Regions from separate parts of the Streptomyces sp. NPDC056628 genome, predicted to be linked through region 1. Evidence: riboswitches for the same ligand, from Rfam matches in the RefSeq annotation. Region 1 holds a riboswitch; each other region holds the start of a gene.

The links. Region 1 has a riboswitch for cyclic di-AMP ahead of ACFRAC_RS04470 (C40 family peptidase). Riboswitches for the same ligand answer to the same signal wherever they lie in the genome.
Region 2: linked by a shared signal. The riboswitch ahead of ACFRAC_RS03905 (C40 family peptidase) and the one ahead of ACFRAC_RS04470 (C40 family peptidase) in region 1 are both predicted to bind cyclic di-AMP.
Region 3: linked by a shared signal. The riboswitch ahead of ACFRAC_RS10995 (NlpC/P60 family protein) and the one ahead of ACFRAC_RS04470 (C40 family peptidase) in region 1 are both predicted to bind cyclic di-AMP.

The regions. Positions count from the first base shown of each region.
Region 1 is NZ_JBHTWG010000002.1:239,139-243,448, forward strand. It holds gene tgmB (ATP-grasp ribosomal peptide maturase) at 1-917, shown strand, start outside; gene ACFRAC_RS04470 (C40 family peptidase) at 1,017-2,858, opposite strand; cyclic di-AMP (ydaO/yuaA leader) riboswitch at 2,867-3,037, opposite strand; gene paaA (1,2-phenylacetyl-CoA epoxidase subunit PaaA) at 3,305-4,282, shown strand; gene paaB (1,2-phenylacetyl-CoA epoxidase subunit PaaB) at 4,279-4,310, shown strand, end outside.
Region 2 is NZ_JBHTWG010000002.1:117,016-121,325, forward strand. It holds gene ACFRAC_RS03895 (helix-turn-helix domain-containing protein) at 1-146, opposite strand, end outside; gene ACFRAC_RS03900 (ATP-binding protein) at 360-818, shown strand; gene ACFRAC_RS03905 (C40 family peptidase) at 978-1,451, opposite strand; cyclic di-AMP (ydaO/yuaA leader) riboswitch at 1,455-1,662, opposite strand; partial or broken gene ACFRAC_RS03910 (hypothetical protein) at 2,002-2,294, opposite strand; gene ACFRAC_RS03915 (ABC transporter permease) at 2,737-3,756, opposite strand; gene ACFRAC_RS03920 (TetR/AcrR family transcriptional regulator) at 3,864-4,310, shown strand, end outside.
Region 3 is NZ_JBHTWG010000006.1:79,431-83,740, reverse strand. It holds gene pcrA (DNA helicase PcrA) at 1-1,334, opposite strand, end outside; cyclic di-AMP (ydaO/yuaA leader) riboswitch at 1,677-1,836, shown strand; gene ACFRAC_RS10995 (NlpC/P60 family protein) at 1,845-2,996, shown strand; gene ACFRAC_RS10990 (MOSC domain-containing protein) at 3,046-3,588, shown strand; gene ACFRAC_RS10985 (tellurite resistance/C4-dicarboxylate transporter family protein) at 3,709-4,310, shown strand, end outside.

The DNA.
Region 1 (4,310 bases):
ACATGGTGGTGAACGAACTGCACGCGACGGGGACGCCCATGCTGCGGCTGGACCCCGCCGACCTGCCCGGCAAGGCCGTGCTGTCCGCGGACTACGCCCACGGTGACTTCGACGGGCATCTGTCGGTCAACGGGCACGTGCTGTCGATGGGAGGACTGCGCTCCATCTGGGTGCGCAGGCCCGGAGAGCCGGCCGCCCACGCGCCGGACCCCTCGCCCTGGCTGACCGCCGAGACCCGGCAGGCGTTGTACGGCATGCTGCACTCGGCCGCCGCCCGATGGATGAACCATCCCCGCAACGCGGACCAGGCCCGCCTCAAGCCCTGGCAGCTCAGGCTCGGCCACCTCAGCGGATTCGCCGTGCCGCCCACGGTGTTCACGACGGCCCCGCGGCTGGCGCGCGCGTTCGTCGAGCAGCACAAGGAGGTCGTGGTGAAGTCCGCCTCCGGACCGCCGCCCGGTGAGCCGCCCCTGGCCCTGCCCACCACCCTCATCGGCCCCGACGCGGACTTCTCCGCCGTCGCGGCCGGGCCGGCCCTGCTCCAGCGGTACGTCCCCAAGGAGGCGGACATCCGGCTGACCTGCGTCGGCACCAGATTGTTCGCCGCGCGCAAGACAGCCGAACCCGACCAGATCGACGGACGGTACGGCGACACCGGGCACCCCTGGGAGCCGGTCCCGGTGCCGGACCGTATCGGCAAGTCGGTGCACGAGTACGTCACTCTTGCCGGACTGGCGTACGCCGCCTTCGACTTCGCGGAGGACAAGGACGGCATCTGGTGGTTCCTGGAGTGCAACCAGGGAGGCCAGTTCGGCTTCGTCGAGCTGGAGACGGGGCAGCCGATCGCGGCCGCGGTCGCCGACTGGCTCGCCCTGCAGCGCCGGCCCGACCGGCGCGGCCCGGAAGCCCGCCACTGATCCCCGAACGACCACCGAAGGCGTCCCCGACGGACCCGCCCCGCTCCGCCCCACCCGGCGGTGGCGGGGCGGTCGTCGTACGGCGCCGGTGACGTCGTCTCAGGCGGGGCGGATCGCGCTGTGGATCGCGGCCTCTCCGGCGTACTCGATGGACTCCTCGCGGATGACGGTGCCGGGGCCCGGGGCGTGGATCATCATGCCGTTCCCGGAGTAGATGCCGACATGGCCGGCGTGGTAGAGGACCAGGTCGCCGGGCTCCAGCTGGGTCAGGGCGACGCCCTGCCCGGCGGTGGCCTGCTCCTGGGCGGTGCGGGGGAGCGCGATACCGGCGGCCTTCCAGGCGGCCTGGGTGAGCCCGGGACCGTCGAAGGTGTTCGGCCCCGTCGTACCCCACACACACGGCTTGCCGACCTGAGCCCGGGCGAACTCCAGCGCCCTCAGCGCCCGACTGTCCTGCGGGACCGCCACGGCGGCGGGAGCCGGAGCGGCAGCGGGGAAGCTCCCGGACAGCGGGGCTGCGGGGAAGCTTCCGGTCTGGGTGACGGCCGGGAACCCGCCGGTCTGGTCGATCGTGGGGAAGCTCCCAGTCTGGGCCACGGCGGGAAAACTGCCGGTCTGGGTGACGGCGGGGAATCCGCCGGTCTGGTCGACTGCGGGGAAGCTTCCGGTCTGAGCCACGGCGGGAAAACTGCCGGTCTGGGTGACGGCGGGGAATCCGCCGGTCTGGTCGACCGCCGGGAAGCTCCCGGTCTGAGCCACGGCGGGAAAACTCCCGGTCTGGTCGACCATGGGGAAGCCCCCGGTCTGGTCGATCACGGGGTAGCTGCCAGTCTGGGCCGCCGCCGCGAATCTGCCGGTCTGGTCGACGGCGGGGAAGCTCCCGGTCTGGGCCACCGCGGGAAAACTCCCGGTCTGGTCGACCGTGGGGAAGCCCCCGGTCTGGTCGACCGTGGGGAAGCTTCCGGTCTGGCCGGCCCCGGCGAACCCGGCGTCCGGGGCGGCGAACACCTGCGGGGCACTCGCCGTCCCCGTGGTCGGCGTCGACTGGTCACCAGGGGCGGCGGGGAACAAGGTGTCCACCGGCGGCGCGGGCTGAGCCGTCGTCCCCGGAGGGACCGTCGTCAGATCGGCGGCGCTCTGCGCCTCCAGGGCGTCCCACCGGGTCTGCGCCGCGGGCGGGAACGACGCCGGGGCGGCCGGGGGAGCCTCCAGCGCCGGGGTGGTGCGGCCGGCGCGCGCGGACAACAGGTCGCGCGCCTGTGCCAGCTTGCGCCCGCTGCGTTCCTTGCTCGCGCGCAGCATGGACCGCTGAGCCGCTTCCGGATCCGCGGTGGCCGGGGCGGGCAGCGCCGGGGCGGCCCCGGATTCGAGGGCCGGCGTGGTCGCCGCGGGCAGCGCCGCGACCGGACCCGCGGTGAGCTCTCCCATGACTGCCGAGCGGGCGGTTCCGGCCGTCAACTCGGCGACCGGTGCGGACGATCCGGCGGGCAGCTCCAGGGCGGTGCGGCCGGATATCTCCCGTGCGCCGTCGCCGGCCGACGGGCGTGCGGACCGGGCCGGGGCGGACCGCTCCGGCATCCGGTCCCTCGGCAGCACGGCCGGAGTCGTCGGGCCCAGTCTGGACCGGGCGACGTCGAACCACTGCCGGGCCACCTCGTCGAGCGGGGCCGAGCCCCGGCCGCCGTCACCGTCGCGCCCCGAGGCCGCCGGGCCGCCCGCGCGCTTGCGCGGTCCCGTCGACGAGGCGCGGGTGGCGTTGAAGGTCCCGGTGTCGGTCTCGGCCCGGTCGTAGAGCAAGCTGACCCGCCGGCTGACCTCCTCGCGGCTCGGTCCCTCGTCCGCCTGGGCGGCACCGGCCGACTGGCCGAGCAGGGCCACCGAGGTGAGGGCTGCTGCCGAGGCGAGCGCGGAATTGCGCATACCGGTGCGTTCCGGCGCCATGGGCGACGTGCTCCTTCCGTACTCCGCCTACCGAGTTAGCTGACGGGTTCGGGCGTTCGCGTCGGAAGGTGTGCCCTACGACCCGGCCCGTCACGGCCTCGGGTCGATTCACCCCATGGTTCGGTTGGGTCCCCGGTTCCGCGGCCCCGCAGGGCACGCCGACTCGGCGGAGGCCGCTCGTCCCGACGGGGTTCGCCGGAGTTCAACGCGCGTCCTGAGCCAGTAACTTAGCCAACTTGTGTGCCCGCAGTGAAGGTTGACGTGCGAAATGTCCGATACGTTTTTGTGACCTTCGACGCCGGTGGCGGCGGTCGGGTCGGTTCGCGTCACGGCGCGCCCGTGCGGTCACGCAGAGTGGCGGCGTCGGTGACCTCAAAGGTCTTGCTCCGTTCGGCGAAACACGTCACACTGGCACCGAACGAATGGTCGGTTGGGAAGCGGGAGCGATGACGACCTCACACTCCACCGAGGCGCCCCCACAAGGGCCGCTTGAGGAGCACTTCGACGCGACGATCGCGCGCGACCAGCGCATCGAGCCGCGGGACTGGATGCCGGACGGCTACCGCAACACACTGATCCGGCAGATCGCGCAGCACGCCCACTCGGAGATCATCGGCATGCAGCCGGAGGGTGAGTGGATCACCAAGGCGCCCTCGCTGCGCCGCAAGGCGATCCTCTTCGCGAAGGTGCAGGACGAGGCCGGTCACGGCCTGTACCTGTACTCGGCCGCCGAGACCCTGGGCGCCGACCGCGCCGACCTGACCGACCGGCTCATCGAGGGCCGCCAGAAGTACTCCTCGATCTTCAACTACCCCACGGCGAGCTTCGCCGACGTCGGCGTGATCGGCTGGTTCGTGGACGGCGCCGCGATCTGCAACCAGGTGCCGCTGTGCCGCAGCTCCTACGGGCCGTACGCGCGCGCGATGGTGCGGATCTGCAAGGAGGAGTCGTTCCACCAGCGGCAGGGCTACGAGCTGCTGATGACGATGATGCGCGGCACCGAGGCCCAGCGGGAGATGGTCCAGGACGCCGTGAACCGCTGGTGGTGGCCCTCCCTGATGATGTTCGGGCCGCCCGACGACTCCTCGCCCAACTCCGCCCGCTCGATGGCCTGGAAGATCAAACGGCACAGCAACGACGAGCTGCGCCAGCGGTTCGTCGACATGACGGTCCCGCAGGCCGAGAAGCTCGGCGTCACCCTGCCCGACCCGGAGCTGCGCTGGAACGCCGAGCGCGGCCACCACGACTTCGGCACGCCCGACTGGGACGAGCTGATGCGGGTCATCAAGGGTGACGGCCCGTGCAACGCACAGCGGGTGGAACGACGCAGGAGCGCCCACGACGAGGGCGCCTGGGTGCGGGAGGCGGCCACTGCCCACGCGGCCAAGCAGGCCGCCCGCGCGGAGAAGGGAGCGGTGGCATGAGCACCGGAAGGCAGGACTGGCCGCTGTA
Region 2 (4,310 bases), 120 kb from region 1:
CTGGCGCCCGTCTCGATGCGGCTCACCTTGGACTGGTGCCAGCCCACCAGGCGGGCCGCCTCACCACTGGTGAGCCCGGTCCCGGCGCGCACCGCACGCAGTTCCGCGCCCAGTTTCCGGCGGCGGACCGCCGGGCCGTGCTGCATGGGCAACTCCTTACTCCGACCGGGCCGCCCGAATACGGTCTGCCGTCGCAGAGTTCACCGCTTCGAGCGACAGATATATGCACATCTTGGCGGATCGGCACCCGTGACCGTCGTGGTGATGGCAGTCTGGCGGCGAAGCACCAGTCCGGGACCGTACTCGAACCCTCCGCTCCGTGTCGGACTGCGGTCCCGTCGGAAAGGGACGACGTCGCCATGGCAGACCATCTGGAAGCATCCGTCACTCTGCCGAGCGATCCCGCCTCGGTCTCCGCGGCACGGTCCTACGTCATCACCACGCTCGCCGAGTGGGGGCTGCCGTCGGACACGGAGGCGGCGGAGACCATCCGGCTCATCGTCTCCGAACTCGCCACCAACGCCGTCCAGCACACCCTCGGGCAGTCGCCCACCTTCACCGTGGACCTCGAGCTCGACCGCGACGAGCACCTGCGCATCGGGGTGACCGACAGCCATCCGCGGTTCCCCAAACGGCTGCCGGCCGCCGTCCAGCAGGACAACGGCCGAGGCATGGTGATCATTCGTTGGCTGGCCGCCGAGTGCGGCGGCCGGATCCGGGTGTGGCCGACCCGCGAGGGCGGCAAGACGGTCTCCATCGAGCTGCCGTGGACCGTACCGGCCTCGCCGGTCGCGGTCGCGGCGCCGCAGGAGCCGTAGGAGCGCCGCGTGGCGCCGCACGACGCGCCGCGCGGCGCGTTCCGCCCCCGCCGGCCCCGGGAGGCCCCGGAGGCGCTGGAGGGCCCGGCCCGTGCCGGACGCCCTCCGCGCTCCGGGAGGGCGCCGGCGGGGGTGGGGGCGCCGTAGGCGCCCCGCGGGTCACTTGACCCGGCCGTACCAGACGCTCCTGGTCCAGATCTTCTGCAACCTGACCACGTCACCGCTCTTGGGGGAGTGCCAGATCTTGCCCTTACCGGCGTAGATGCCCACGTGGTAGACGTACGACCCCGAGTGGAAGAACACCAGGTCACCGGCCTTGCGGTGCGAGGCCGAGATGTGGCGGGTCTTGTTGTACTGCTGGGCCGCCGTGCGGGGCAGCTTCTTGCCGGCCTTCTTGAACGAGTACAGCGTGAGCCCGGAGCAGTCGAACCGGTTCGGGCCGGTGGCGCCCCACTTGTACGGCGACCCCTTCTTCGAGGCGGCGATCCGAAGTGCCTTCGTCGCCGGTGTGGCGGCCTCCGCCTCCGAGGTGAGACCGGGCGTCACGATCGAGCCGCCCACCGCGGCGAGAGTGAGGGCCGAGGCCGTACCGGCCCTGGCCATGAGCGACGGGACACGATTGAGCGCAGTCATGCGCAACCCTTCGTCAGCCGCCTGTGAAGGATGACCTGTCGGATTCGGGCTGGCGAAGTTGCCCGGCCGCGTCGCGGCTTCACCCCAAGGGTTGCTCGATTCGAACGAACGTCCGTACCGGCGACCCGTCTTGCTCGGGTCCTCCACTCCTGCCGATCCACTCCTGTCGACCGGTCATCCGGGCGGCGGCAGGACTCGGCGTCCGCCCGGATCGCCCCGCCGCTGCGGCGGGGGCTTGTCGTCAGTCAGGGATCTTGGCGCACGGAAGAACGAAAATCCCAACGGAACCGGGGATTTGTGGTGTTACTCACCACTCACCCGTTCGGGTGGACGCTACTGCGTTCGAGGAAGTGGCCAGGTGCCCGACGAGCCCCGGACCAGCGGCGGAAGGCTCAAATCCGGCTGTGCGTCCCGCCCGTGACGCAAGCCGTACGCGCGCACGGAAGGAGTACGGAATACGCCGATGGGGGGTACGCCGTTCGGTCCGTTTCGGCGTGGCGGCGGACGTCGCGGCGGCGGGCCGCGGGTCCGGATCGCGGCTGTGGCGCCGTCAACTGTCGGAGCGCGGCGGCGGCGTGACGCGGGCCGTGCGGCGCTCCCTGGCCAGGACGCGCAGCGCACGCTCCAGCGTGCGGGCGTGCGGCTCCGTCTCGCCCCGACAGTGCATCAGCGCCGGCGCGTCCCGGAGCGCGACCGCCTTGCCGGCGAGCGCCTGGGCGGCGCGCGGGCCCCGGTAGGTGTCGCCGTCCTTCGCCGGGTTGTTAGGGCCCAGCAGGCCCACGACTCCGGGTAACGGTCGATCAGCTCCGCCTCCGTGCGCGTCGGCGCGGGAAGGGGCGGCAACCCGGGTGGCGGCGTCCTCCGGTCACCGCCCCTCGTCCGGGGCGGTCGCGGCCGCGCGGTCCGGGGCGACGCGGTCCACCAGCCCGTCCCGCGGCGCCTCCTGGGTGACGCGTACGGTCTCGCGCTCGAGATCGGCGCCACCCGGGCGCGCGGGCGGCCGGTGTGCCCGGCGGGCGTTCCCTCCGTCCGGGACCGCACGCGGGCCGGCTCCTGGGTCTGCCTGGCGAGGTCGCGTCCGCCCCCCGCGCACCCCACCGCTTCGGCCTCACGGCGGAGCACCGGGGGCCGAAGCCCTCCTGAGTCCCCGGGTGGCCCCCGGGTGAAGGTCGGGCCGGGTCGTCCCCTGCCGCCTGTCACGTCTCGGACGCGTCGAGGCCGTGCGCCCCCGTCCGCTCCGGCGGGGGCGCACGGCCGGTTCGGTGGTTCCGCCGACGCGGGCGGGTCAGCCGACGGGGGCGGGCCGGCGGGCCGGGGCAGGGCTCGTCGTGGTCGCGTTCGCCTTGAGGCGGGCGCCCAGCAGGACCGCGCCGAGGCCCAGTGCGGCCCACCAGGTCAGGGTGAGGGCGGGGCCGGCCGACGCGGCGCCGTCGAAGAAGGACACCGAGCGCAGCAGGGTCGCGCCCGCGCCCGGCGGCAGCCACTGGCCGATCGTGCCGACCGGCTCCGGCAGCATCCGCGGTGCCGACGCCGCCCCGGAGAACGGGTTGCCGATGAGCATGACGGTGGCGGCCATGAGACCTGTGCCGGCCGGTCCGAGGAGGGCGCCGAGCCCGGCGACGGCGGCGCTGACGGCCAGGGTCATCAGGGTGAGCACCCCGGTCTCCGCCCACCGGTCACCCGTGAGGACACCCAGCCAGCTGTGCGCCAGCGTGGCCGCGACCAGGCCGGTCAGGGCGGCCGTGCCCACGAGGGCGCCCGCGGCGCCCAGGCCGCGCAGCCCCAGCAGGGTGACCCCGGCACCCGCCGCGATGCCCGCGAGGGCCAGCGGCAGCACGCTGGAGCTCAGCGCCGCCCCGCGCGGGTCCGTCTCGGGCGCCGGTACCACGTCGACGGTCTCCACCCGCGTCCCCTCGGCGGCCGCCTGCCCGGCCACCGCCTGCCGCAGCAGCTGGGCCACGGCCGGGCTCGCGGCGGACGCGGTCAGCAGCCGGGGGCCCTGGGGTGTCACGACGACCGCGCCATACACGTCCCGGTCCTGGATGGCGCGGTGGGCGGCCGGTTCGTCGGCGTAGCGGTGCACCTCGAACGCGCCGTCGTGGGCGGACAGCTGCCGCTCCACCTGCGTCACGGCCGACGCGGGGCCCGCCACCCCGAGCGGGAGGTCGCGCGGCGCGGTGCGGGCGGCCGGCCAGGCGAACGCCCACAGGGCGAGGGCGGCCAGCACGGGGACGAGCACGACCACCGCGACCAGGCGCCGGGATGCGGCCTTCCTGGGCGGTGTGGTGGCGGACGGCGAGGACATGGGAGCTCCCGTGATCTAAAAAGAAGGATCGTTCGTTTTTCTTAGTTCCACCGTGCTCGCGGCGGCCGGTGCTTGTCAAGAAGGAATGTTCGTTTTACGTTGAGGGCATGGCCCGCGTATCCCAGGAACACCTCGACGCACGCCGCCGCCAGATCCTCGACGGCGCCGCGCTCTGCTTCGCCCGCAACGGCTTCCACGCCACCTCGATGCAGGACGTGCTCAAGGAGGTCGACCTCTCGGCGGGGGCCGTCTACCGCTACTTCAAGGGCAAGGAGGAGCTGATCGGCGCGATCGTCGCCGAGGTGCTCGGCTCGGTCCACGCGGCGTTCGAGGAGGCCGCGCGGCAGAGCCCGCCCCCACCGCCGGACGAGCTCCTCGCCCACGTCCTCGGCCGCACCCTCGCCGAGCGCGCGTCCCTGGTCGTCGACGGCAGGCCCGCCTTCCCCCGGCTCGTCATCCAGGTGTGGGCGGAGACCCTGCGCAACGACGAGCTGGCCGCCGTCCTGCGGGAGGGCTACGGCTCGGTGCGCGGCGCCTGGGCGCGGATCGTCGAG
Region 3 (4,310 bases), on a different contig from region 1:
TCGAAGACACGGGACTGGGCGTTCGTCCGGTAGAAGACGGCGACGTCGCCGGCCTTCGCCTCCCCCGTGTCGGTCAGGCGGTCTATCTCGTCGGCGACGAACTGCGCCTCGTCGTGCTCGGTGTCCGCGACATAGCCGGTGATGCGGGCGCCCGCGCCCGCGTTGGTCCACAGGTTCTTGGGCCGGCGGGACTCGTTGCGCTCGATGACGGCGTTGGCGGCGCTGAGGATGGTCTGTGTGGAGCGGTAGTTCTGCTCCAGCAGGATCGTCGTCGCGTCCGGGTAGTCCTCCTCGAACTGGAGGATGTTGCGGATGGTGGCGCCCCGGAAGGCGTAGATCGACTGGTCGGCGTCACCCACCACGCACAGCTCGGCGGGCGGGACCTCGGCCTCGGCCTCGGGCGGTACGTCGACGGGGTGCTCGGACGTGCCGACCAGCTCGCGCACCAGCGCGTACTGCGCGTGGTTGGTGTCCTGGTACTCGTCCACCAGCACATGCCGGAACCGGCGGCGGTAGTGCTCGGCGACGTCCGGGAAGGCGCGCAGCAGATTGACCGTCGTCATGATCAGGTCGTCGAAGTCGAGGGCGTTGGCCTCCCGCAGCCGCGACTGGTACAGCGCGTACGCCTGGGCGAGGGTCTTCTCGAACCCGTCGGTGGCCTGGGCGGCGAAGTCCTCCTCGTCGATCAGCTCGTTCTTCAGGTTGCTGATCTTGGCGCTGAACGACTTGGGCGGGAACCGCTTCGGGTCGAGGTCGAGGTCCCGGCAGACGAGCGCCATCAGCCGCTTGCTGTCGGCGGCGTCGTAGATCGAGAACGAGGAGGTGAACCCGAGCCTCTTGCTCTCCCGGCGCAGGATGCGGACGCAGGCGCTGTGGAAGGTCATCACCCACATCGCGTTCGCCCGCGGTCCGACGAGCTGCTCGACGCGTTCCTTCATCTCGCCGGCGGCCTTGTTGGTGAAGGTGATCGCCAGGATCTGGCCCGGATGCACGTTCCGCTCGGCGAGCAGGTAGGCGATGCGGTGCGTGAGCACGCGCGTCTTGCCGGACCCGGCTCCGGCCACGATGAGCAGGGGGGTGCCAGAGTGGACGACGGCCGCGCGCTGGTTCTCGTTGAGCCCTTCCAGCAGCGCCGCGGCGTCGAGGGCCGGGCGCGGGGCGCCGTCGCGGTAGTAGGCGTCGCGGTCCGGCGGCACGTCGAACTTCCCGCCGAACAGATCGTCCGGAAGCGACTCCGGAGTGTGATCGTCCTCGGGCGGTGGCGGGTGCTCTTCCCCGTGGGCCCGTGGGGCCTGGAGGTCCGCCAGGAAGCTGTCGTCAAAGAGGCTGCTCATCGCTCTCCGAGTCTAGGCGGCCCCACCGACAACCGGCTGCCGCCTGGAGAACATCACACCTTCCGGGCCGATGCCCGGCCCGCCGATTACCGTTCGAAGTCATGCCATCACGTCACACACCGCCCGGCGCCAAGCAGTGGATATCGGCCCAGTAGGAACAAGATGCATCGATGGCCTCAGAACGGCATCAGTTGCCCGAGCCGCCCCCCTCCACCCGCCCCCCGGACCGAAGGTCACGAAAATGTATCGGGCATATCGCACATCAACCTTCACAGCGGCCACACCGGTTGGCTACCGTGCCGGGCAGGCCGTGCGACCCCCACCGGCGAACGACGCCGGGCCGTGCGGCCTCCGCCGAGTCCGGTGCATCCGGAGCCGGGGACCCACCGAACTTGGGGTGAATCGGCCCGACTCCCCGTCCCGGGAGCGGCCGTAGGGCAACCCTTCCGAACCACCCGCCCGAACCCGACAGCTAACCCGGTAGGCGGAGCATGGAAGGAGTCGCCTCCCTTGGCGTCGCACCGCAAGTCGCGTCCCTCCGGAACGCGCGTGGCAGGCATACGGACCCCCGCGCTGGCCACCGCGGCCCTCACCTCCGTGGCCCTGCTGTCCCAGACGGCACACGCGAACCCGTCCTCCGACGACAGGCCGAGCCTCGAAGAGGTCGAGAAGAAGGTCGACGACCTGTACCGCCAGGCGGAGTCGGCCACCGAGAAGTACAACGCGGCCAAGGAGAAGACGACCAAGCAGCGCAAGCGCGTCGACACCCTCCTCGACGACGTCGCCCGGCGCACGCAGAAACTCAACGACGCGCGCGAGGAGCTCGGCCGCAACGCCGCCGCCCAGTACCGCACCGGCGCCGCCGCCCCGGACACCGCGACGTTCCTCCTCGCGGACAGCCCCCAGGACTACTTCGACCAGTCCCAGCTGATGAGCCGCATGACGGGCCGTCAGAAGCAGTCGGTGGACGAGTACTTCACCGATCAGTCCGCGACGATGAAGAAGCGGCAGGAGGCCACCAGGAGCCTCGAGACGCTCACCGCGTCGCAGAAGGACCTGCGGACCGCCAAGTCCACCGTCCAGAAGAAGCTCGGGGACGCGCGTCGGCTGCTCTCCGAGCTGACCGCGCAGGAGAAGGCCCGCCTCGCCACGATCGAGAAGCGCAAGCAGGAAGAGGCCGCCCGCAAGGCCGAGGAGCTGGCCCGGCAGCAGGCGCAGGCCGAGCGCCGCCGCGAGGAGGCCGCACAGCGGCAGGAACAGGATCAGCGGGAGCAGGGCAGCACCGTCCCGGACGGGTCGTACGCCACGAGGGCCGGGAAGGCGCTGGCCTTCGCCCGCACCCAGATCGGCAAGCCGTACGTCTGGGGCGCCACCGGCCCCGGCTCCTACGACTGCTCCGGCCTCACCCAGGCCGCCTGGAAGGCCGCCGGCGTGGACATCCCGCGCGTCACCTACGACCAGGTCAGCGCGGGCACCACGGTCCCGCTGTCCAGCGCCCAGCCCGGTGACCTGGTCTTCTTCTACGACGACGTCACCCACGTGGGCCTCTACATCGGCAACGGCATGATGATCCACGCCCCGAAGCCCGGCGCGTACGTCCGCGAGGAGTCGATCTACTACGACGGCGAGTCGTCGATCCACAGTGTGGTCCGCCCGGCGTGAGGGCCGGGGCGAACGAGGGGGGGCCGTGTCCATGACGTCCACGACGTCCATGACCGGAGTCGTGACGGCGGTCAGCAGGAACGAGGTGTACTCGTTCACGAAGCCGAACCGGGAGAGCATCACACTGCTGGCGGGTCTGGGGGTGGACGGGGACGTCCACGCGGGGGTGACGGTGAAGCACCGCTCGCGCCTCGCCCAGGACCCCACGCAGCCGAACCTGCGCCAGGTGCACCTCATCCATGAGGAGCTCTTCGCCGAACTCGCCGAGGCGGAGTTCCGGGTGGCGCCCGGCGAGCTCGGGGAGAACGTCACCACGCGCGGCCTGGACCTGCTCGGACTTCCGGTGGGCACGCTGCTGCGCATCGGCGCCGAGGCGGTGGTCGAGGTCACCGGGCTGCGGAACCCGTGCCTGCAGATCGACCACTTCCAGGACGGGCTGCTCAAGCAGGTCGTGGGCCGCGACGAGGCCGGCCGCCTCCTGCGCAAGGCCGGAATCATGGGCGTCGTCGCGGAAGGCGGCGTGGTGCGACCCGGCGACGCGATCGACGTGGAGCTGCCGGACGGGCCGCACCGGCCGCTGGACCGGGTCTGAGGAACGGCCGCGGGAGGGCGTCGGCGAGTCCGGCTCCCCCGCGCGCCCTGCTCGTCGATTCACCCACCCCCCGCGCGCGCCCCCGCCCGCGCCCTGCGACGCGCTCCTTAGCATCGGCCCATGCCCGCCGCCACGCCCCCGCCCGCGTCCCCCCTGCCCGCCTGGTGGTCGCGCCGTCCCCCCGCCACCGGCGCCTCGGTCCTGGCCACCGGCATCATCTCGGTGGCCCTGCACCAGACGGGCCACGCGACCCTGTCCCGGATCGCCCTCGCCCTGGCGTGCGTCGCCTGGGCGGCCCTCGCCTGCGACCTCCTCGCCCGGCTCCGGTGGCACCGCTCCGCGTGGCTGAGGGAGGCGGTCACCCCGGCCTCGCTCTGCGCCGTCGCCGCGACCGCGGTGCTGGGCACCCGCTTCGCCGTGGCGGGCCGGCAGACCCTCGCCGAGGCGCTGCTGGCCCTCGCCTTCGTGCTCTGGCCGGGCCTGCTGTACGTCGTCGTGTGTCACTGGCGTCACGGGATGCCGGGGTCCGTCTTCCTCGGCTGCGTCGCCACCCAGGGGGTCGCCGTCCTCGCGGCCACCCTGGCCGCCACGGCGGAGGCGGCCTGGCTCGCGCACGCGGCCCTGGTGCTGTTCTGGCTCGGCCTGCTCCTGTACGCCGTGGCCCTGACCCGCTTCGACCGGCGGGAGGTCGTCCGCGGCCCCGGCGACCACTGGGTCGCGGG